4 regions of the Rhizobium sp. UBA1881 genome follow, and region 1 is predicted to be linked to each of the others. Evidence: predicted binding sites of a transcription regulator. Region 1 holds the regulator's gene; each other region holds the start of a gene.
What was found. The regulator LexA, encoded in region 1, represses DNA repair genes until DNA is damaged. The targets are predictions, from matches to a motif close to TGTTCNNNNTGTGTTCNG.
Positions count from the first base shown of each region.

Region 1 (5,999 bases):
CTGGCCGCCACTGGAGCCGCCCTGCCCGCCCGGCTGCTGCACCGAATGGGTCGCGTCGAAAACAACAGGCGCACCCATGGCTTCCATGATCGGCAGCGAGCGCATGTCCGAGACCAGCGTGTTGTAGCCGAAGGAAGCGCCGCGTTCGCACAGCATGATGTTCGGGTTGCCGCTGGCATTCAGCTTGGCAAGCACGTTCTTCATGTCCCAAGGCGCCAGGAACTGGCCCTTCTTGACGTTGATGGCGCGGCCGGTCTTGGCGGCGGCGACCAGCAGGTCCGTCTGCCGGCTAAGGAAGGCCGGGATCTGCAGCACATCGACGACAGTGGCGACTTCGGCGCACTGCTCCTCGGTGTGGATGTCGGTCAAGACAGGAAAACCGTATTCCTTCTTGAGATCGGCGAACACCTCAAGCGCCGTTTCAAGCCCGATGCCGCGCTGGGCCGACAGCGACGTGCGGTTGGCCTTATCGAAGGAGGACTTGTAGACAAGGCCGATGCCGAGCTTGTCGCAGAGCTCCTTCAGCGTGCCGGCGATCATGAAGGCATGGTCGCGGCTTTCCATCTGGCAGGGGCCGGCGATCAGCGACAGCTTGCCGGCGTTGGAAAACACCACACGGCCGGCGCCTTCGCCAACGGCCACTTCGGAATTGGTTTCAGTCATTGTTTCTCCTCGAAGGCGAAGAGCGCGCCCTGGCCGGGTGCGGCCTTCACCAGAATTCGATTGTTCTTGCGTGTATAGGTGATCCCGTTAGCAGCCAAATGCGCCTCTGTCACGGCGAGATCAGCAACGGAAAAGACAATCGCCGCGCCGCGCAGGCCGCGATCGGCCTTGGGCTCGGAGAGATCGTAGTAAGCGTTCAAGCCATCCGGCGACAGGATATTGATACGGGCGTTGCCGGCATCGAGGCTGACACCGAATGCCTCCTCGCGGGTCGCCTGCGCATCCGACGCCAACTGCAACAGCGGCGCGAAGGCCCTGGGATCGGAGGAAGAGAGCACGATCGACAGAATGCCCAAGACGCCGTTCGCATGCGTTTCCAACGCCTTGCGGTCGCTGGGCAGTGGGTTGACGCGCTGGCAGGCGAAGAGGAAGAAATCGGGCGCGCGCAGATCGGCCGCGAAAGCCAGGCGGAAAGCGGCGGTCGCCTCGGAACCATCCGGCATCTTCATCTGCCGGGCGAATTGCAGCATCTCGCCGCCGCTCATGCCATCGGCAGTAAAGCGGGCGTGATCGCTATCGGCATCCGGCGTGCCGAAGACGATAGCCGACAAGCCGTCGTCGCCGCAGCGGAAGCGAAAGGCGCGGTCGCGAGCGGTGAAAACGTTGCCGTCGCCGATGGCAGCCTCATAGGTCTCCAGACTGGCGACGCCGAGCGGCTCGAGGTAGGTCTTGTCGGCAAAGAAGACGCAGGCATTCTCGGTGCCGAATGGATGCCGCGCATCGGCGGCGACGGTGAAACCGAGCTTGCCCAGGCGCTCGCGCGCCATCTCGATATTGACGACCGGCAGCACCACGTGGTCCAGAGGATGGGGGTCACGCATCAGCAAATCCTCCCGAAATCGGCAGAGATGTGCGCTGGCTTTCGCCACAATGCAAGAGGCGAGCGCGGTTAAATCGAATGAAGTGCAAAATCGCGACGATTCCGAGCCAAGTTTTACGAAAATTTAGGCACTTGCGGAACACATATGGAACATATAGTGTCCGTTCTGGCTTTGTTTCACGACTCTGGGGTTCATTTCGATGCTGACACGCAAGCAACAAGAACTGCTTCTGTTCATTCATGAGCGGATGAAAGAGTCGGGCGTTCCGCCATCCTTTGACGAAATGAAGGATGCACTCGATCTCGCATCAAAATCCGGCATTCACCGGCTGATCACGGCGCTGGAAGAGCGCGGCTTCATTCGCCGGCTGCCAAACCGGGCGCGCGCGCTCGAGGTCATCAAGTTGCCGGAAGCCTATAATCCGAGCCTGCAGCCGCGACGCGGCTTTTCGCCGAGCGTCATCGAGGGCAGCCTCGGAAAGCCGCAGCCGGTGGCAGCAGCCCCTGCCCCGAAGGCAGCGCCGAGCGCCGACAACGGTAACTCGGCGTCCGTTCCCGTCATGGGCCGGATCGCCGCCGGTGTGCCGATCTCGGCGATCCAGAACAACACCCACGACATCACCGTCCCCGCCGATATGCTCGGCGCCGGCGAGCACTATGCGCTCGAGGTCAAGGGCGACTCGATGATCGAAGCCGGCATTTTCGACGGCGACACCGTCATCATCCGCAACGGCAATACCGCCAACCCCGGCGATATCGTCGTGGCGCTTGTCGACGATGAAGAGGCAACGCTGAAGCGCTTCCGCCGCAAGGGCGCCTCGATCGCGCTTGAGGCCGCCAACCCGGCTTACGAAACGCGCATTTTCGGGCCTGACCGCGTCAAGGTTCAGGGCAAGCTAGTCGGGCTTATTCGCCGATATCACTGAGTGGTGACGAGTTATCGCTGAAGCTGTCGTTGCGCCAGTCATAGGCGCGATGGCGCATCCAGGGACGGCTGAGGCTTGCATAGGCTGTTTTGACGACCGGTGCCCCCTGCTCGTCGATGCGGATTTCGACGGCTCCCGATCGCCTGAGGGTCTCGCCGGTCAACAGCATGGCGCCGGAGCGGCATGTCGCTTGGCGAAGCCGGACGGGCGTGATGACGATATCGGCCACGTCGCAGGCGGGGCCGAGATAGGCGGCGTTTTCGAGCGTCGCGATGAGGTAGCCGCTGTCGAGTGCCGTTACGCACCAGGCCGTCTTGAGGCACTGGAAGCGATTGTCGTTTGTGGAGGCCGCTGCAGCGCGCATCATGGCGCGGGATTCGCGTTGTTGTTTCGGCGTCAGCCTTGGTCGTGGCTCACCTCTTCTCGGAATGGACAAGGCCTCGCCGTCGAGCATATCGGGCGGCTTGTGGTCTTCGATCGCGAGTGCGCGCTGCCATTGCCCGAAGATGAAGTCGGGCGGTCGCTCGCGGTTGCTGGCGAGGCTGTCGCTCTTGACCGATGCCACGAGGCTTCCGTCCTCGGAGACGACAAGCTCTGGCGTGGGGGCGGCCGGGAGCAGGACAACGACGAGGGTTGCGATCGCGGCAACCGTAGCGCCGATCCATCGCAGGCGTGTGCGCATCAGCCCCCATATAAGAAAGCCGAGCACGGCGATCGCGAAGTACCACTCGGGGATCCGCCCGATATCGACACTGCCGCCCCAGCCGGACACCATCTTGGCGATGTCGATCACCAGATCGAGCCCGAAGCCGGCGACGCTCCACAGCGGCGCATCCAGGCCAAATGGCGTTGCCAACATCGCGAGCATTCCGAAGGGCATGACGATGAAGGAGATGACCGGCATGGCGAGCAGGTTAGCCGGAAGGCCATAGCCGCTCAGCCGGTGAAAATGCTCGATCGAAAACAGCGCTGTCGAGAAACCGCCGATCATCGAGGTCAGCGCGATGCCGCCGAAGAAGCGGAACGTGACCATGACCGGCTTAATTGCGGGGTGCGTGAGAAAGACGCTCTCGCGGTGCCTCCTCCTGGTCCAGACGGCAAAGCCTGCGACCAGCGCCAGCGTCGCGGCGTAGGACATCTGGAAGCTTGGGCCCAGCACCTCCGATGGGGACATCAGGATGATCAGCAGCGCCGAGAGCGCAATGTTGCGCAGGCTGATTGAGGGGCGATCGAACAGCACTGCCACCAGCATGATCGCCATCATGATGAAGGCGCGCTCGGCGGAGACGGCGAAGCCCGAGATCATGTAATAGGCCGTCAGCGCCACAAGAGCGCTGCCGGCGGCGAGCTTCTTGGTCGGATAGGCCTGCGCGAAACCGGGGAAGAGGCCGAAGAACAGGCGCAGCCCGACAAAGCAGATACCGGCCGACAGCGCCATGTTGAGGCCCGAGATCGCGACGATGTGTGCGAGGCCAGATTGGCGCAGCGCCTCGGTCGTCTCGTTGGAGATGGCACGTCTCTCGTCGGTGACCAGCGAGGCGGCGAAGGCGCCGGTATCGCCGGGCAGGATGCTGCGGATGCGGTCGCCTATGCTGCTGCGCATACCGTAGAGCCATTCCATGGCTCGATCGGCGGCGGAGAGACTGGCACCGCCCGCCTGCGATGGGACGGGCTGCGGGATGCCGTAGAAGAAGCCGTTGGCACCGATGCCGTCGAAATAGGCAGAGAAGGCGAAATCGTTGAGTTCGGGCAATGCCGGTCCGGCCGGCGGCGTCAGGCGCACGCGACCGGTCAACCAGCCACCGACCCGGACGGGCTCGCCGGCACGCGCGACGAGCGAGACCTGCTGCGGCGGACGCTTGAGGCTCGGCTCGTCCGTGCGCGTTACCCTGACGATATAGCGCCAGCGCCCATTGTCATCTCCCTCGCGCCGTTCCACGCGGCCGGTCACAGTCGTCGTCACCGCTGTATCGAGAACGACGGTATCAGCGCGCCAGGTCTCGAGCTGCGCCGCGAACATGCCGAGGACGACGAGCAGGCCTGATATCGCCACACGGCGTGTTGCGACGCGCGCCGAGCCCGCCAAGACAAAGACGAGACCGAAGAGGATAGCCCAGGCGAGAAGCCGCACGGGCTGGATATCGACAGCAAGGCGGAACCAGGCGATGGCGCCAGCGCCAAGGAAGATGGGCGACGCCAGGAAAAAGCGGCCGTGATCGAATTCCGTGCCGAATGCCTGCCGGGCGGCTGCGGTCTGGCGGTGGATCTGGCGGCTTGCGCGACTCAGAAAACCTGACGTCGACTGCGTCAATGGCGCGCGCGTCATTATGGCACGGGCATTTTGCCCTGTTACGGCCGGCAAATTGGCAATTTGCGCCGCTTCGGGTGGCATCAAAACGACGTGACTGGCATTCAACCCCGGCATGCAACGACACCCGAAAGCCACCCTGAACTGCAATCAGAATGAGGCCAGCGGAACCGAAACGCAACTATAATCGTTTGAATTCAAACGGGAAATAAAACCATCAAAAATGTCAGGTTTATCATTGACTTCCGCTATGCGGAGACGACATCGCTGGAGTGCTTAAAAGTTGATACTGCGATGCACAAAATGGCATCACGGTAACTTGGCATTAGGCGCGCGATCATATAGCTATCGCAGACGACGCTTAACCCTATGGCGCTTTTAAGGCGCCAACCGCCAGTTTGGAGGATCAGAATGACGGATCAAAGCGCAACACTGAAACTCGGTGAGAAAACAGTCGACCTTCCGGTCAAGAGCGGCACGATCGGCCCTGATGTCATCGATATCGGCGCCCTCTACAAGAACACGGCTTCCTTCACGTACGATCCTGGTTTCACCTCGACCGCATCCTGTGAATCGAAAATCACCTATATCGATGGCGACGAGGGCGTTCTGCTCCATCGCGGTTACCCGATCGAGCAGTTGGCCGAACAGGGCGACTTTCTAGAAGTCTGCTACCTGCTTCTCTACGGCGAACTGCCGACGTCTGCGCAGAAGAAGGACTTCGACCATCGCGTGACGCACCACACAATGGTGCACGAGCAGATGAGCCGCTTCTTCACTGGCTTCCGCCGTGACGCGCATCCGATGGCCGTCATGTGTGGCTGCGTCGGCGCTCTGTCGGCCTTCTACCACGACAGCACCGACATCACCGATCCGCACCAGCGCATGGTCGCTTCGCTGCGCATGATCGCCAAGATGCCGACGATCGCCGCCATGGCCTACAAGTACCACATCGGCCAGCCCTTCGTTTACCCGAAGAACGACCTCGACTATGCGTCAAACTTCCTGCGCATGTGCTTTGCCGTTCCTTGCGAGGAATATGTGGTCAATCCGGTGCTTGCCCGCGCCATGGACCGCATCTTCATCCTGCACGCCGACCACGAGCAGAACGCTTCGACGTCCACCGTCCGTCTCGCCGGCTCCTCGGGTGCAAACCCGTTCGCCTGCATCGCGGCCGGCATTGCCTGCCTCTGGGGCCCGGCTCACGGCGGCGCCAACGAAG
Region 1 is NZ_DDHH01000094.1:25,409-31,407, forward strand. Features, by position in the region: gene kdsA (3-deoxy-8-phosphooctulonate synthase) at 1-663, opposite strand, end outside; gene B3605_RS11855 (VOC family protein) at 660-1,544, opposite strand; gene lexA (transcriptional repressor LexA) at 1,744-2,469, shown strand; gene B3605_RS11865 (ComEC/Rec2 family competence protein) at 2,450-4,861, opposite strand; gene gltA (citrate synthase) at 5,189-5,999, shown strand, end outside.

Region 2 (5,999 bases), on a different contig from region 1:
GAAGTCGATCTTCAGGAGCATCGGGACGACCATCATCCATATGAGGACGGCGACCGGGATGTTCACCTTGGCGACCTCGGCCGCGCCGATGGCGTGGAAGACGCCGGGCATGAGATGTCCCAGCGCGACGCCGACAACGATGCAGAAGAAGACCCAGACGGTCAGGTAGCGTTCGAAGGTGGACATCTCATTCAGCCTTTGCGGATTTCAGCGACGCGCCTTCCAGCCTGCCGATCTGGCGGACGTGCTGTTCGAGTGCCATGCGGTCGATCGATGCGATGGGAAGGTTGATGAACGCGGCGATGCGGTTCTTGAGGAAGCGGGCCGCCTGAGCGAAGGCGCGCTGGATCTCCACCTCGGTTCCGACGACGGCGGCCGGATCCTCGACGCCCCAGTGGGCGGTCATCGGATGACCCATCCATACGGGGCAGGCCTCGCCGGCCGCGCTGTCGCAGACGGTGAAGATGAAGTCCATCTCCGGCGCGCCGGGTTCGGCGAAGACGTCCCAGCTCTTCGATGAGAAGCCCGTCGACGGATAGCCAAGGGCGGCCAGTTCCTTCAGGGCGTGCGGGTTTACCTCTCCCTTCGGCTGGCTGCCCGCCGAGAAGGCGCGAAATCGTCCCGCACCCTCCTTGTTCAGGATGGATTCGGCAAGGATCGAGCGTGCGGAATTGCCCGTGCACAGGAAGAGCACGTTGTAGGTCTTGTCGGTCATGGTCGGGTTCCGTGTTAGGTCGGTGGCCTGTTCAGTCTCATGATCGTCGCAGATGCCGGGCAGAGGCCCGAAAGCTGGCGGGTCGAAAGGATTGCCGATGGCGTCTCGTCACGTTCTACACGGATGAACCCCATGGATTCGAAGAACGGCGCGGCGCTCGTCGTCGCGAGATAGACGCCTGCATCCGGCGGCGTCCGGGCGATCGTCGCCGCCGCCAGTTCTCGCCCGAGCCCTTGCGACCTAAATTCCGGGAGGACGACGAGGGATCGAAGGAGAAAGTCGCGTCCGCATTCCTCCAGTCCGGAGAACCCGATCAGCTCTCCTTCGGAAGTACGGCACTCGAAATAGACCCGACCCACCTCGTCGAGGTCGTCCGCTGGGAGACCGGCATCGACTAAGGCCGTCCTGATGTCGTCGCCCGACCCGATCTGACTGAGGGTCAGTTCGCGCACGTCGCCGATCCTTCCGGAGTGCAGCAGGGCGCCAGGTCCGCGATGAGAGGTGCGCAAAGCTCGGCGTTTCCACCGCAGCAGTCCTTGAGGAGAAACAGCGTGAGATCGCGGAAGCCTTCGAGGTCGGCGCGGTAGATGATGGAGCGGCTCTGGCGCTCGCTCTTGATAATGCCCGCGCGCTGCAGGGTCGCCAAATGGGCCGACATCGTGTTCTGCGGGACGTCGAGCATCCGTGCGAGTTCTCCAGCAGGAACTCCGTCGGGTTCCGCCTTCACGAGGGTGCGGAACGTCTCGAGCCGGGTAGTCTGGGCGAGGGCGGCAAGCGCCGCGATTGCAAATTTCGATTCCATATATCCAGAATGATGGATATATCGCCGTCTGTCAACCTGTTTTACATATGGTTCTTTTGCTTGGACTAAATTTAAAGGCCGCATTCCAGCTTGCACAACGAAGGGCGGCAGCCCGATCACCTATCGAGACATGGAAACCGCGTCCCGCAACGGTCGCCCTCAGGATGGCATATGCGCTTGCAGCCCGTGGACAGGCGGCGACGCAGCCGCCTGAAGCTGATGCCCGCCCCGAACTGTGCGACGAGGATTTTCCGGTCGAGCTGATCCCGTAGATCGCACACAGCGCACTCTACCTCGATGATCGCGGCACGGACGTCCCTCAGGGTCGGACCGCCCTCGTTGTCAGGCGCGGCTCGTCGTCTTCCCATTCCATCTCCATGATCCCGCCCGTCTCGAGCGGAGGCTGATTACCCGATCCGAAATCCACAGGCAACGCGCCGACGATGACAAAAATATTTTCAATGGCGGCGCCCACTTACGAGATTCGGCTACAATTTTGATTCCACTCGCCGAATCTGAGCTTCCGCTAATTCTAGGATTAGATTCCTGCTCTCCCGACCATCTTGACGCCGCCGACGATAAGGAACAGATAGAGAACAAGCAAGTTCTCACGACATGATGTCGTCCATGTTTCACCGCGATTTCGAAAGGATTCGTGACCGATGTCGGCTGCCCGCGAGACAGTTCTCGCCGACCTGCGCGAGCGCATCTCCGCCCTTGAAGGCGGCGGCGCCAGGGCGGCCGGCTGCCTGCCGTTCGGCGTTCCTGAGATCGATCGCGTTCTGCCGGGCGGCGGCCTTGCCCACGGCGCCCTGCACGAGTTCGCGGGCGGCGGATCGGGAACCGTCGACGGGGCGGCTGCCGCGCTCTTCGCCGCGGGGATAGCCGCCCGGACAAAGGGGAAGATCGCCTGGTGCCTGACGCGGCCCGATCTCTTCTTTCCGGCGCTCGCGCAGGCCGGCCTTCATCCCGACCGGGTCGTCTTCATCGAGGGCGACCGAGAGGAGGACGTACTGGCGTCAATGGAGGAATGCCTGTCCTTCGGCGGACTGGGGGTGGTCGTCGGCGAGCTCGTCCGGCTGCCGATGACGGCGTCGAGACGGCTCCAGCTCGCGGCGGAGCGGACCGGGACGATGGCCATCGCCGTCCGGCGGTGGAGGCGACAGACCGAAGCCAGCGACTTCGGCCAGCCGACCGCGTCGACAACGAGATGGCGGGTCAGCGTCCTTCCGTCTGACGAGCTTCCGGTTCCGGGGCTGGGACGGGCGAGGTGGCTACTGGAATTAATGCGGAGCCGCGCGGGCGAGTGTGCTGAGTTTGAAATCGGAGCCTGCGATGACAAGGGTCGTATCCATATTTCTTCCCGATCTGCCGACCGACAGGATACGCCGGGCCGATCCCTCCATTTCGGCTGAGCAGGCCATCGCCGTGATCGCGAAGTCCGGCTCGAAGCGCTGGGTCTCCGCCGCCGACGCCGCCGCCCGTAAGGTCGGCGTGCGGGTAGGAATGCCGGCCGCCAAGGCGCAGGCGATCTTCCGCGACCTGCTGTTGATCGACGCCGACCCGGTCGCCGACGCTGTCGCCCTCGAACGCATCGCGCTCTGGGCGCTGACCGTGTACTCGCCCATAATCGCCGTCGACGGGCCGGACGGCATCGTCATGGACACGGAAGGTGCCGACCACCTGCAGGGCGGGGAGCAGCCCATGCTGGAAAAAGTCGCCAACCAATTCCGCGCGAGGGGCCTGACGGCGCGCGTCGCAATCGCCGACACCTGGGGCGCGGCGCATGCCTGCGCGCGGGCGATCACGCGGGAGACCGTCATCGTTCCGAAGGGCGAGATCGTCCGGGCCGTCGAGAAGCTTCCTTTGTCGCTACTGCGGCTGCCGGACAAGATCGTCGGCGACCTCCGGATGCTGGGCTTTCAGTCGATCGGCGAGCTCGCCAACACCGCGCGAGCGCCGCTCGCTCTCCGCTTCGGCCCGGAGATCGGGCGTCGTCTCGATCAGATGTTCGGCCGAATGTCCGAGCCGGTCGAGCCGGTCCGCGCGCCGGAATGGATCGAGGTCTCCCGCGCGTTCGCAGAACCCATCGGTGCGGCCGAGACGATCAACAAATATGTCGGGAGGCTGGTCGTCCAGCTCGTCGGCGAGCTCCAGCGCCGGGGTCTCGGAGTCCGGCGAACCGACCTTTTGGTGGAGAAGGTCGATGGCACGCGCCAGGCAATCCGTGCGGGCACCGCGAAGCCTGCGCGCGACGTCGCCTGGCTGACCAAGCTCTTCAAGGATCGCACCGAGAAGATCGAGCCGGGGTGGGGTATCGAGAAGCTGACGCTCGTCGCGGTCGTGACGCAGCCTCTCGACGAGGAGCAGCGCTCGTCGTCGTTGGTGGAGGAGGAGACGACCGACATCACGCCGCTCATCGATATCCTCGGCAACCGCGGCCAGCGCGTCTACCGCCTCGCTCCCGTCGCCTCCGACGTCCCGGAGAGATGCGTGCAGAGGATCGACCCGGCCGCGGACGACGTCGGACAGACATGGGTCAACCACTGGAAGAGACCTGTCCGTCTCCTCGACCGGCCGGACCGGATCACGGCCATCGCACTGACACCCGACCATCCGCCGCGCGCAATTACCTGGCGCGGAAGGCGGCATGCGGTGAAGCGGGCGGACGGCCCGGAACGCATATTCGGCGAGTGGTGGATGCGCGACAGCGAGCTGGAAGCGGTGCGCGACTACTACGTTGTCGAGAACGAAATCGGGGAGCGCTTCTGGGTCTATCGCTCCGGCGACGGCGTCGATCCGGAGACGGGCGACCGGCAGTGGTACATGCACGGGGTCTTCGCATGAAGTACGCCGAGCTGCAGGTCACGACCCACTTCTCGTTCCTTCGTGGCGCTTCGTCGGCGGACGAGCTGTTCGCAACCGCCAAGGAACTCGGCGTCGAGGCCGTGGGGGTCGTCGATCGAAACAGCCTCGCCGGAATCGTGCGGGCGCTGGAAGCGTCGCGCGCGACGGGCGTCCGGCTCGTGGTCGGCTGCCGCCTCGATCTCCAGGACGGTATGTCGATCCTCGTCTATCCGACCGATCGTGCCGCATACTCCCGCCTAACCCGGCTCATCACGCTCGGAAAGAGCAGGGGCGGCAAGAACAACTGCATCCTGCACCTCGACGACGTCGCGCTCTACTCCGAAGGCCTCGTCGGCGTCCTCGTGCCCGATCTTGCCGACGAGACCTGCGCGGTGCAGCTCCGGAAGATGCATGAGATCTTCGGCAACCGAGCCTACGTCTCTCTCTGCCTGCGCCGCCGGCCGAACGACCAGATGCGGCTCTACGAGCTGTCCGAACTGGCGTTCAGGCACAAGGTGCGCACCGTCGTCACGAACGACGTCCTCTTCCACGAACCCGGCCGGCGTCAGCTCCAGGACGTCGTCACCTGCATTCGAAACAACACCACGATCGACGCTGTCGGCTTCGAGCGCGAGCGTCATGCAGATCGATATCTGAAGCCGCCCGAGGAAATGGCGCGTCTATTTCCCCGCTACCAGGAAGCGCTCGCCCGTACGATTGAGATCGTCGAGAGATGCAAGTTCTCGCTCGAGGAGCTGACCTACCAGTACCCCGAAGAAGCCATCGTCCCCGGCATGGACGCGCAGCAGTCGCTGGAGCACTACGTGCGCGAATGCATCCCGAACCGATATCCGGAGGGTCTGCCGCAGAAAGTCCTTCGCGCCGTGAAGCACGAACTCGAACTCATCAAAGAGATGCGGTACGCGCCATATTTTCTGACCGTCTACTCGATCGTGAAGTTCGCTCGAAGCCAGGGAATCCTGTGCCAGGGTCGCGGGTCGGCCGCCAACTCGGCAATCTGCTACATCCTCGGGATCACGTCGATCGACCCGGAGACGAACGATCTGCTCTTCGAGCGCTTTGTCTCGAAGGAACGAGACGAGCCTCCGGACATCGACGTCGACTTTGAACACGAGAGGCGCGAGCAGGTCATCCAGTGGATCTACCAGACCTACGGCAAGGACAAGTCGGCCCTTTGCGCGACCGTCACCCGCTATCGGGCGAAGGGTGCCATCCGCGACGTCGGAAAGGCGCTCGGCCTGCCCGAGGACGTCATCAAGGCCTTGTCCAGCGGCATGTGGTCGTGGTCGGAAGAGGTCAGCGACCGCAACGTCCGGGAGCTCAACCTCAATCCGGAGGATCGCCGTCTCGTCCTGACGCTGAAGCTTGCACAGCAGCTCATGGGCGCGCCGCGTCACCTGGGCCAGCACCCCGGCGGCTTCGTCCTGACGCACGACCGCCTCGACGACCTCGTCCCGATCGAGCCTGCGAGCATGAAGGACCGGCAGATCATCGAGTGGGACAAGGATGACGTCGAGGCCCTGAAATTCATGAAGGTCGACGTGCTGGCGCTCGGCATGCTTACCTGCATGCAGAAGGCCTTCGACCTCATCAAGGCGCACAAGAACGACGATC
Region 2 is NZ_DDHH01000117.1:36,532-42,530, forward strand. Features, by position in the region: gene arsB (ACR3 family arsenite efflux transporter) at 1-186, opposite strand, end outside; gene B3605_RS14450 (arsenate reductase ArsC) at 188-715, opposite strand; gene arsN2 (arsenic resistance N-acetyltransferase ArsN2) at 730-1,167, opposite strand; gene B3605_RS14460 (ArsR/SmtB family transcription factor) at 1,155-1,517, opposite strand; gene B3605_RS14465 (ImuA family protein) at 2,180-2,932, shown strand; gene B3605_RS14470 (Y-family DNA polymerase) at 2,853-4,364, shown strand; gene B3605_RS14475 (error-prone DNA polymerase) at 4,361-5,999, shown strand, end outside.
Region 2: the regulator LexA is predicted to act here: its motif matches at 2,099-2,116, upstream of B3605_RS14465 (ImuA family protein).

Region 3 (5,999 bases), on a different contig from region 1:
CGGGATTCTTGGCCATGGCCTGGCCGACGTCGCGGGCGGCTTCGGGGCCGTGGCCAAGCTCTTTGGCGAGCGCGCCGTAGGTGGTGGTTTCGCCCCAGCGCAGGCGGCGGGCGGCGGCGTAGATGTCGCGGAAGAAATCGTCTTGGCCGGCGAGATCGAGCGCGAGATCGGAAAAGTCGATCGGCTCGCCGGCGAAGTAGCGCTTTACGGCGGCGATGGCTTCCGCAATGTCAGGCGTCGGGGCGGCCGGCTCGGCATCGGGGACGCGGCGCAGAAGCAGGCGTTCGGTTCCGTCGGCGCTTGACGTCGGCAGCTGGAAGCGGGTGATGCCGATGGCGTTCCATGCGATGCCGCAAAAACCGCCCGCGGTTTCGAATATGGCGTAATGCTGTGCTTGTTGGGCCATGGGTCTCGCCTCCCGATATCGAAGCTTGCCGACCTAAAGATCGGCCTCACCCGAAAATCGTACCTGACGGCTACGAATTCAACCCGTTTCTTGCGCGTAGAGAATTTGCGGTCAGCCGCGCGCCTGGAGGGGCTCGGTTTCTTCCTGCGCCGGCTTTGCGAGATCGGGGCGCAGCTTGGCGAAGACGGCGTCGAAGCCGGCGGCGATCTTTTGTGGCTCGTAGCGACGTGCGGCCTCTAACGCTGCGCGCGACAGCGCCGGAATGGCCTCTGGTTTTGCCGCCATGGAGGCGATCTCGGCGGCCAGCGCCTTGTCGTCGCCGGGGTCGAAGAGATAGCCGTCCTTGCCCGGGTCGATCGATTCAGGAATGCCGCCAGAGCGGGCGCCGATGACGGGGACGCCTTGCGCGAAGGCCTCGATCACCACGCGGCCGAAGGGCTCGCGAAAGAGCGAGGGCACCACGAGCACGTCGATCTGAGGGAAGAAATCCTCGGGCTTGGTCCAGCCTAGAAACTTCGTATTCTCGCAGGGAAACTTCTGCGGCAGCGACTTCGAATAATCGCTCTTGGCGCTGCCGGCGATGACGAAGCGGACGTTCTGGTCGTTCACCAGCCGATGGGCTGCGCGGGCGAGCGTATCGAGGCCCTTCACCGGATCATGCACGCCGATGAAGCCGAAGCGCATCGGTCCCTCGGGGGGCTTGCGCGGTTCTCTCAGGGCAATCGGCGGGACGGCGCCGGGCACGCGGTGGGTGCTGGCATTGGGGAAATAATCATGCTCGGTGTGGCGGCCGATGATGAAATCGGTTTCGCCGATCACGGCATCGACATAGCGCGAGAAGAATTTCTTGCCGTAGGATGAGACCTGGCAGGAGGAACAGGCGCGCACGCAATTGTCGTCGCCGCGCCGCATGCTGGCCTTCCAGCAGAGCAGAAAGGCACTGCGCAGGATATGGCAGACCGGCACGCCTGAACGCTTGGCCGCCGCCCAGGTGGCGACGTTGATATTTTCGATGCTGTCGGTCAGCACGATATCCGGCTTGAAGCGCCGGATTTCGCGGCGCATGACGAGATAGGCGCGCGGATTGAAATTCTCCAGCGCGTGCCAGATCAGCTTCTTCCAGCCCGGCCGCGGCAGGCGGTAATTCCAGTCAATGTTCAGCGTCTTCAGGCGGTGCACGGGGACGCCGTCATAGACCTCGTGCTTGTCCTCGCCCGAGACGTTGACGACTTCCAACTCGTGACCGGCCGCGATCAAGAGCTTGGCCACCATCATCGCCGAAATCGGGCCGCCGCCATCGATGAAGGGCGGAAAGGCCGCGCAGGCCATCAGGATACGCATAACAAGACTCCCGGCATCGATACTGAATGTTCTTCTTTTGTTCTTGATTTCCTCAATTCACCTGATACCATCCCTGCGTTCCCTGGATAGACAGAGGCGGGGCGGATGCTCCGGTGGTTGGTCATGCACGAACAGAACACGCAATCGTCCTTCGATTTCGCAAGCCGCACGATGCACCCGAAATCGTCAAGATTTGGCAAAGAAACCCTGTTTTTCGCGATTCTGCCGGATCCCGACGCGCGCCAGGCGTGCCTGGAGATCCAGACGCGCTTGCAGAGGGAACATGACGGGCTGCTCTCGCCCATGACGCCCGAGCGGTTGCACGTTTCGCTCTATGGCGTCGCCAGCGCGGAGAAGATCAAGGACGAGATGATCTTCGCGGCCTGCCAGGCAGCATCTGAAGTCGATGCCTGCCGTTTCGATCTCAGCTTCGATCATGTCGCGACGTTCAAAACGGCGTCGCGCAACGCCATCGTGCTCTCGGGCAATGGCGGTCGGGAACTGTTGCGACAGTTGCATATCCAGATCGGTATCGAGATGCATGCGATCGGCTGCGACCCGCATGTGAAAGCCGATTTTCAGCCGCATGCGACGCTGTTTTACGCCGACGAGACGGTGGCAAAGACCACGCTTGCCGCGCCTGTTGTCATGCCCGCGCGGGAGTTCGTGCTCTTGCACAAGCGGCCGGGTGAGCCGAACTACGAGCATGTGGAAAGCTGGCCGCTCAGCGAACGCGGCTGACACCTTGCCTCATGCATCGGAACGCGCTTAAAGCTGCTGCAGCAATGACAGCAGCAGCGGAGACAAAGATGGATAGGCCGGAGATCATCATTTCAGGCGATACGGCGGGAATGGAGTGGCGGCTGCCGGTGCTGCGCTTCAAGGGCAGCGACCCGAAGGCGCCGAAGATCTATATCCAGGCGGCGCTGCATGCCAACGAGCTGCCGGGAACGGCGCTGGTGCATTTCCTCTGCGAGAAACTGCGCGCGGCCGACAGCGTCGGCGAGATCCGCAGCGACATCACGATCGTTCCACATGCCAACCCCATCGGTGCGGCGCAATCGCATTTCGGCGAGCTGCAGGGCCGGTTCGATCTCGGTACGCGCACCAATTTCAACCGCGAATTCCCGCTGATCTCGGTCAAGGATCGCGACGGGCTGGTGGCGGAGCTCGACCGCTACAATGCCGTCGACCGGCTAAAGCGGCAGCTGATGCATATGGCGCTCGAAGCGGATCTGGTGATCGACCTGCATTGCGACGATGAATCGCTGCAATATGCCTATATCGACGAGGCCTTCTGGCCGGAAGCGGCCGATCTCGCAGCAGCACTCGACATGGAAGCGGTGCTCCTGTCGGATGGCGAAAGCTCGGCCTTCGAAGAGGCGATCGGCTATGCCTGGAAGCACGAAACGCAGGAAAAGAAGACGCGGCTGCCGGGCAAGCTCTCGGTCACCGTCGAGCTCCGCGGCATGCGCGACGTCTACCCAGAGATGGCCAAGAAGGATGCCGAGGGGCTGTTCAATTTCCTCGCCGCGCGCGGCGCCATCGCCCGTCAGGTTACGCTTGCGCCCTTCACCGGCCCTGCCGTGCCGCTCGACAATATCGAGATGATCCGCGCGCCTGAGGCCGGCACTGTCCTGTTCCACCGCAACATCGGCGAGGAGATCAAGGAAGGCGAGCTGCTCGCGACCATCCTCACCCGGCCGGGCGTGGCCGACGGCGCGATCGAAGTGCGCGCACCGCAGGCGGGGCTGATCGTCACCCGCACCTCGTCGCGCCTCGTGCGCCGCCGCGCCGACCTGATGAAGATCGCCTGCGGGGCGGCCAGCAAAGTTGCGCGCAAGCCCGGCGCGCTGGAAAACTGAGCGCCTTAGAACCGATTGGGAAGAACCGAATGACCGTCACCATCTATGGCATCAAGAACTGCGACACGATGAAGAAGGCCCGCAGCTGGCTGGAAGAGCACGACGTCGCCTATGATTTCCACGACTACAAGGCTTCCGGTATCGACCGGGCGCATCTGGAGAAGTGGACGCAGGAAGCGGGCTGGGAAACGGTGCTCAACCGCGCCGGAACGACCTTCCGCAAGCTGTCGGATGACGCCCGCGAAAACCTCGATCGCGAGAAGGCGATCGCGCTGATGCTGGAGCAACCGTCGATGATCAAGCGGCCGGTTGTCGAGGCTGACGGCAAGCTTCTGGTCGGCTTCAAGCCGGAGATCTATGGCGGATTCTTCAAGGGCTAATCGGATGTCGAAGACGACGCGGGCGACGCAGGTTCTGGAAAAGGCGAAGGTCGCCTTTTCCGTCCACACCTATGAGTACGATCCGAACGCCGAACGCATCGGGCTACAGGCGGCCGAAGCGATCGGCGAGGAGCCGCATCGCGTGTTGAAGACGCTGATGGCCGAGGTGGACGGCAAGCCTGTCTGCGTCGTCGTCCCCTCCGACCGCGAGGTCAGCATGAAGAAGCTCGCCGCCGCCTTCAAGGGCAAGTCGGCCAACATGATGAAGCCGGCGGATGCCGAGCGCCTGACCGGCTATCATGTGGGCGGCATCAGCCCCTTCGGCCAGAAGAAGCTGGTTCCGACGGCAATCGAGGAAGCGGCGATGAGCGAGGCCCTCGTCTACATGAATGGCGGGCAGCGCGGATTGCAGGTGCGGCTTGCCCCGAAGGATGCGCTCGACGTGTTGAAGGCGACGGCGGCTGCGCTGGTGGCGTGAGCGAGTTCCAGCCTCAACCCTTCCATTTGGCGGCCCAGTCCTTCAGCGCCGCCCGCGCCTTGTCCGGCCACTGCTTGACCGGCGGGCGAACGATGATCTTCTTGTTGAAAGGCTTCCAGGCCAGATAGACGGTGCGGCTGTCGATATCAGCGACGAGGATCGCCTCCTCTTCGGTGCACATATGCGGCGTGCAGGCCATGCCGGTGAAGACGTCGCCATCGAAACTGCCGCTGCCGACGCCGGTGATGCTGCGCTCATACTGTTCCTTGTCGGCACCCAGAAGAGCGTATATTTCCTTTGCCACCGCCGCGTTGGAGAAGAGTTCCGCCGGATGCGCCGCCTTGTGATCGCGCAGCGCGTCCCAGCCCGTTGCGGCATTGGGCGTGAAGGCGACGTCGGCCAATGGCTTGAAGCCGTCCGGCGCAGTCCAGGACCACTGCACGCCGGCGCGGCCGGGGATCGGCTGCGAGAAAAACAGCAGATGATCGCCCTTGTTTTCGACCTCCAGTCCGACGCAATCGTCCGGCTGCCCGTCGAGACGCGGAACGGCGCCCGGTGAAAAGGACAGCACGAAACGATCGCCCGGGCAGGCATTGCCGCCATTGGACGAGGAGCCGATGGCAACCGGGACATTGCCGACGACCGCCATTTCCTCGATCATCAGATAGGCATTGGCCAGCAGCCTGCTGCCATCGACCGTCAAGGCAAGCTCGTCATCCTGCTTCACGACCTCGACCTTGTGGCCGAACATGGTCATGCCGAGTTCGCCAGCGACTGCCGCTGCCGGCAGGGCGAGGCCCGCCGCGGCCAGTATCCCCATCAGCTGTCTCATCCGCTCCCCACTTGCCCGATGTCCCCTTGGGACATCTGAATATGCACGGTTGAAATTGGCAAGGGCCGCAAGCTTCAATTTCGCCGCAAAGGGATCTAAGTCTGATGACCTGTCCGTTCGTTTCAGAAGGTGATCGATCATGAACTACATGCCGCAGGGCGATAACGCCGTGGACCCCATCAAGCTCGACAAGCTCGCTGAAGTCGCCGTCAAGGTCGGGCTGCAGCTTCAGAGCGGCCAGGATCTCGTGATCACCGCGCCTGTCGTGGCGCTGCCGCTGGTGCGGCAGATCACCAAGCATGCCTATATGGCGGGTGCGGGCCTGGTCAGCGCCTTTTATTCCGACGAGGAATCGACGCTGGCGCGCTATCAATATGCCAATGATGCGAGCTTCGACCGGGCGTCCAGCTGGCTCTACGAGGGCATGGCGAAGGCCTATGCGAACGGGGCGGCGCGGCTTGCTGTTGCCGGCGACAATCCGATGATGCTTTCCGAGCAGGACCCCGCCAAGGTCGGCCGCGCCAACCGGGCGATGTCGACGGCCTACAAGCCGGCGCTCGAGAAGATCTCCAATTTCGACATCAACTGGAACATCGTCTCCTATCCGAACCCGGCCTGGGCAAAGCTGGTGTTCCCCAATGATCCCGAGCCGATCGCGGTCGCCAGGCTCGCCAAGGCGATCTTCGCCGCCTCGCGC
Region 3 is NZ_DDHH01000092.1:33,538-39,536, forward strand. Features, by position in the region: gene B3605_RS11275 (methylated-DNA--[protein]-cysteine S-methyltransferase) at 1-406, opposite strand, end outside; gene B3605_RS11280 (glycosyltransferase) at 518-1,747, opposite strand; gene B3605_RS11285 (2'-5' RNA ligase family protein) at 1,871-2,488, shown strand; gene B3605_RS11290 (M14 family zinc carboxypeptidase) at 2,557-3,612, shown strand; gene B3605_RS11295 (ArsC family reductase) at 3,642-3,992, shown strand; gene ybaK (Cys-tRNA(Pro) deacylase) at 3,997-4,470, shown strand; gene B3605_RS11305 (hypothetical protein) at 4,484-5,290, opposite strand; gene B3605_RS11310 (aminopeptidase) at 5,442-5,999, shown strand, end outside.
Region 3: the regulator LexA is predicted to act here: its motif matches at 1,775-1,792, upstream of B3605_RS11285 (2'-5' RNA ligase family protein).

Region 4 (5,999 bases), on a different contig from region 1:
CAGCCCGAAGCTGGGCTTCGATCTCGTCGCCTTCTGCATGGTCGGGCTCAAGCATCAGTCGGAAGCCAATCTCAAGGCGTTCGCCGCGGCGACGACGCAGTGGCCGCTGGTGCGGCAGGCCTGGATGGTCTCGGGCGACAGCGACTTCCTGCTGCATTGCGTCGCCGAAAACCTGACGCGGTTCCAGGACTTCGTTATCGAGGTGCTGACCGCCAACGAGCATGTCGACACGGTGCGCACCATGCTGACGATCCGCCAGATCAAGAAGCTCGGATTGACGGAAGTCTGAGTTGTCTCAGCCGAGGCTGTCGTAGACGGCCTTCAGCTTCGTGGCTTCGCCTTCGATGCGGAAGTTTTCCATGACATGCGTCTGGGCATTGGCGGCGAGCCGTGCCAGGCGGCTTTCATCATCCATGAGTACCGAAACGGCCTTTGCCATCGCATCGAGATCGTCGCGGGCAATCAGCAGGCCTGCGCCGTTATCGCCCGTGGTGACGATCTCCGGAAAGGCGCCGACATCGGTTGCGACAACGGGCACGCCCGAGGCCATGGCTTCGAGCGGCGTCAGGCCGAAACCTTCCCAGCGCTGCGGCGCGACGAAGAGATCGAGCGCGCGGTACCAGTCGTTGATGTTGGTGTGCTCGCCGACGAAGAGGATGCGGTCTGAGAGACCGGCGGCCGCGACCTTGGCCTTCAGGCCGTTCTCGAACTCGACATGCTGGGCCGTGGCGCGGCCGGCGACGATGGCGCTCCACTGAGGATGATCGGGGAGAAGCCGCAGCATGGTATCGACGAAAAGGTCCGTGCCCTTCTGGTGGCGGACGCGGCCGAAGCAGCCGGCGATCTTCTTGTCCGGGTCGAGGCCGCATTCGCGCTTGGCCTGCGCCTTATCGGATGGAGGCGAGAAGCGGGCGGTGTCGATGCCGTGCAGGATGACGGTGCTCGGGACTTCCAGATAGTTCGCCGTCTTGCCCGAGGTCGCGATTACGGCATCCATCTTCGAGACGAGAAACTTCGTCCAGCCGCTGTGCTTGCGCTGCGATGCGGAGGTGAAGACGATCTTCAGCTTCATGCGCAGGATGTCGCGCATGATGAGGGCAGGGAGCATCTCGATGTTGCGGCGGGCGTGCCAGACGCGGAAGGGCCGGGTCGAGGGCGCAGTCCACAGCTTCGAGAGATCACGGAAGCGGATATGCGGGATCGATGCCGGCAGACCCGGCCCGAGCGCTGCGATCTTCTGACCGAGCGCTCTCTGGACCGGGATAAGCTGGATGATCGTCGAGGTGACGCCTGACAGGCGCTTCTTGAAGTTCGGCGCTATGATTTCGACGTCAGCGATATCGACGATGTGCGATCGGCCGCGATCCGCCAAGGTCCTCAGCCCCAGGTGATGGCCAGAACTTCGTAAGCCTTGGAGCCGCCGGGCGCGTTGACTTCGATGGAATCGCCGACTTCCTTGCCGATCAGCGCGCGGGCGATTGGGGAGGAAATGGAGATGCGGCCGGCCTTCACGTCGGCTTCCTGGTCGCCAACGATCTGGTAGGTCTTTTCTTCCTCGGTGTCCTCATCGACGAGCTTCACCTTGGCGCCGAACTTGATCGTGCTGCCGGACATCTTGGAGAGGTCGATAACCTCGGCGCGCGCCGTCAGATCTTCGAGCTCGCCGATGCGGCCTTCGTTGTGGCTCTGCGCTTCCTTGGCGGCATGGTACTCGGCGTTTTCCGAGAGGTCGCCGTGTGCGCGAGCCTCGGCAATCGCCTCGATGATTCGCGGGCGTTCTTGCTGCTGACGCCAGCGCAGCTCTTCCTGCAGCTTGACGAAACCACCCTGCGTCATCGGTACCTTATCAACCATTTTCTTGTCCTTCAGTCTTTGTGTCGGCTAGGCAGAGACACAAAAGAAAACAGGTCCCGAAGGGGAACTTCGGAACCATGCAAAAACTCTATCTGCTTCGTTTATAGCAGATTGCCTCCGTCGATTTCCAGAGAATTCGATGAAGCGACTTGCAACCCCTCATGGCTTTTCGCGTCAAACTTGAAAAACATCAATCTATGGCGGCTTTTCTTGACTGTTAGCGATGGAACATATAGTGAACATAGGCATGAAGAAGTCACTCGAAGAGCGGTTGGCCATCCTCTCGGACGCGGCCAAGTATGATGCCTCCTGCGCCTCCAGCGGTACGACCAAACGTGACTCGTCCAAATCGGGCGGGCTTGGTTCGACGGAGGGCGCCGGCATCTGTCACGCCTACGCGCCGGATGGGCGATGCATATCGCTGCTGAAGATCCTGCTCACCAATTTCTGCATCTACGACTGCGCCTATTGCATCAACCGCTCGTCCAGCAATGTGGAGCGGGCGCGGTTCACGCCCGAGGAGGTTATCTGGCTGACGCTGGAGTTTTATCGGCGCAATTATATTGAGGGGCTGTTCCTGTCGTCTGGCATCATCCGCTCCTCCGACCACACGATGGAAGAGATGGTGCGGATCGTACGGGAGTTGCGCACCACGCATAATTTCCGGGGCTACATTCATCTGAAATCCATTCCCGAGGCGTCGCCGCATCTGATCGAGGAGGCGGGGCTTTATGCCGATCGTCTGTCGCTCAACATCGAGCTGCCGACCGATCGCGGCATCGCGCAGCTGGCGCCGGAGAAGAAGCCCGCCAGCATCCGCCGCTCGATGGGTGATCTCCGATTGAAGATCGAGGCGGCGTCTGAGCCGACGCTGCAGACCAAGCGGCGCAAGCGCTTCGTGCCGGGCGGGCAGAGCACGCAGATGATCGTCGGGGCCGATGGCGCCAATGACGCGACCATTCTCGGGACCAGCGCGCAGCTTTACGGAAGCTACGGGCTGCGGCGCGTCTATTACTCGGCTTTCAGCCCCATTCCCGACTCGTCGAAGAACCTGCCGCTGATCAAGCCGCCATTGATGCGCGAGCACCGGCTCTATCAGGCCGACTGGCTCTATCGCTTCTATGGCTTCGGGATCGACGAGATCACGTCCTCGCAGGAGGGCGGGATGCTCGACCTCAATCTCGATCCGAAACTTGCCTGGGCGCTTGGCAATCGCAACGACTTCCCCGTCGATATCAACAAGGCGCCGCGCGAGACGCTGCTGAGGGTGCCGGGACTGGGGACGAAGACGGTGAAATCGATCCTATCGGCGCGCCGTTTTAGACGACTTAGGATCGAGGACCTGACGCGGCTTGGTGTGTCGATCAAGAAGGTGCAGGCGTTCATCTCGGCGGAGGGTTGGTCGCCACGCCGGCTGATCGACCGGCCGGATTTGAGGGCGATGTTCGAGCCGAAGCCGGAACAACTGTCGTTGCTGTGATGATTACCGTGTTGCTGGAGGGCCGGGGGGAGTTGGCCGAGTGGCGGGACGCGGCGCGGCGACTGGCTGCCTCGGGTGTTGCGCCCGAGGAGATCGAGTGGCGGGAGCGGTATCGCGAGACGGATCTGTTTGCCGCGCCTGAAGTGTCGAAACTGCCGGCGCTCGATGCTTCCAAGCCGCTGACGGTACCGCCCTCCTTTATCGGGCTTGCGGAAGCGGTGATCTGCCATAGCGATCCGATGCGGTTTTATCTGCTCTACCGGCTACTCTGGCGGCTGCAAAGTGATCGGTCTTTGCTCGACGTCGCCTCGGACGAGGACGTGGCGCGGGCGCGGGCGATGGACAAGAGCGTTCGCCGCGACGCGCACAAGATGACGGCCTTCGTGCGCTTCAAGGAGGTGGGATCGGGGATTTCGCTCAACGGGCGGCGGAAGTTTCTCGCCTGGTTCGAGCCGGATCACCACATCGTCGCGCGCAAGGCGCCGTTCTTCCAGAAGCGCTTCAACGACATGGATTGGGTGATCGCGACGCCCAAGGGGTCGGCTGCCTGGGACGGCGAGAAGCTGACCGTCAGCCATGACCCCTGCGAGAAGCCCGATCTCACCGATCCGGCCGACCAGCTGTGGCGGACCTATTATGCCAACATCTTCAATCCGGCGCGCCTGAAGGTGAAGGCGATGCAGGCGGAGATGCCGAAGAAATACTGGAAGAACCTGCCCGAGGCCGATCTCATTCCCGGCATGATCGCCGATGCGGAAAGCAAGGTTCTTGATATGGCGAAACGCCGGGCGAGCGAGCCACTGCCGTTTCACGACCGGCTGCAGGAAGCGGCGCGGCGGGTGCCAGCAGCACCTCGGGCGCCCGTGGGCACGTTGGCAGCGCTGCGTGAGGAGGCGGCCCGCTGCACGCGCTGTCCGCTGCATGAGAAGGCGACGCAGACGGTGTTCGGCGAGGGGCCTGAAAATGCGAACGTGATGTTCGTCGGCGAGCAGCCGGGGGATCAAGAGGATCTCGCCGGGCGGCCGTTCGTCGGGCCTGCGGGCAAGGTGTTCGATCAGGTGGCCGGCGAGGCGGGGATCGACCGACAGTCGGTCTATGTCACCAATGCGGTGAAGCACTTCAAATACGAGCCGCGCGGCAAGCGCCGCATTCACCAGCGCCCGAACATGGGCGAGGTCACCCATTGCCGCTGGTGGCTCAATCTGGAGATCGAGCTCATCAAGCCGAAGCTGATCGTCGCCATGGGCGCCACCGCGCTTACGGCGCTGACGGATACGAAGCACAAACTCTCCGATATCCGGGGGCAGCCGATCAGGATGGGCAAGGAGCGAACACTGTTCGTCACCGTCCACCCGTCCTATCTGCTGCGCATCCCCGACGAGCGGCTGAAGGCGGAGGAGATGGCGCTGTTTCGGGCGGATATGGTGCGGGTGCGCGAGCTGATGGCCGCATAACGCACTATTTTAGCCATTGATCGGTAATGTTGGGCGAGATGTTTTGGAGCTTGCTGTTTAGCTCTTTCAACTTTGATTGACTGGAATTTACTGAGTTACTTACTCCGCCAATATCGCTATCGAATTTCTTGAGATCACTCTCTATGGAGTTCCAGTCGAATGTTGGCGGCGACGTTACACCGCCATCTTTGCAAAGTTCCGGAGAGGCCGCGCAAAATATGGCATTTCCACTTGCTTTTGGCGAAGCGGGCCCCGTTGCGGCCGAAGACGCTGCCTGGGCGGCTATAATTCTGTCGACCTGAGTTCTTAACGTAACAAGAGCCTCTTTCAAGCCGTTGATTGCGTTTCGATTTTTGTCCGATGCGCCGGACGCCAGAGCTAGAGCTCCTGCGATTGTTTCGATTTTTCCTTCTTCTTTCCCCCAGGAAATATTCGCGAAGACCGCGGAACCGCATAGTGCTGTTCCGAATGCCACTACGCCAAGAAGGGCAGCCGTTGTCTGGTTGCGGAGAACGGCAATGCAGCACGCGATCAGGATTACGGCGCCAATAATGATTGGTGTCAGGCCGATGAGATATGAGTAATTGGCGGCTAGCCACGATCCGCTAGTGTTCATCTTAGTTCCCCCAGTCCAGATTTCATTACGCAATGCTATTGCAATCTATTGGTGTTGGTCAATTCATCCTCTCGGATAGGGCGCTGGGGTGTCGCGCTGGCAAGTCCTGACCTACCTCGCCTTGCGAATTGCCATGGCGCTTCGGCGCGAATGTTGTAGCGTTGCCGGCAAAGCAATCTGGAGACCGTTTATGTTCGATCATGTGTCGATTGGTGTGAAGAGCCTTGAGAAGTCGCAGGCGTTCTATGATGCCGCGCTGGCGCCGCTCGGCTATGAGCGGCTGACGAACTTCGGCAATGTCAGCGGCTATGGCGCCGATCGAGTGGGGCTGTGGGTTGGCGAGGTGGCGCGGCCGGTGGCGCCCGATATGGAGTCTGGCCTGCATTTCTGCTTCGTGGCGCCGAGCGAGGAGTCCGTCGATGCATTTTACGCGGCCGGGATTGCCAATGGCGGAACTGACAATGGTGCGCCGGGCGTGCGGCCGGATTACAGCCAGTTCTACTATGCCGCCTTCGTCATCGATCCCGACGGTTACCGGCTCGAGGCGTATTTCAAGCGGCCGGAGTGATCGGAACGACCTCCGAATCTTCTGATG
Region 4 is NZ_DDHH01000209.1:765-6,763, reverse strand. Features, by position in the region: gene B3605_RS25280 (Lrp/AsnC family transcriptional regulator) at 1-289, shown strand, start outside; gene B3605_RS25275 (glycosyltransferase family 4 protein) at 296-1,348, opposite strand; gene greA (transcription elongation factor GreA) at 1,378-1,854, opposite strand; gene B3605_RS25265 (putative DNA modification/repair radical SAM protein) at 2,102-3,334, shown strand; gene B3605_RS25260 (UdgX family uracil-DNA binding protein) at 3,334-4,788, shown strand; gene B3605_RS25255 (hypothetical protein) at 4,793-5,404, opposite strand; gene B3605_RS25250 (VOC family protein) at 5,595-5,972, shown strand; partial or broken gene B3605_RS25245 (T6SS phospholipase effector Tle1-like catalytic domain-containing protein) at 5,956-5,999, opposite strand, start outside.
Region 4: the regulator LexA is predicted to act here: its motif matches at 2,079-2,096, upstream of B3605_RS25265 (putative DNA modification/repair radical SAM protein).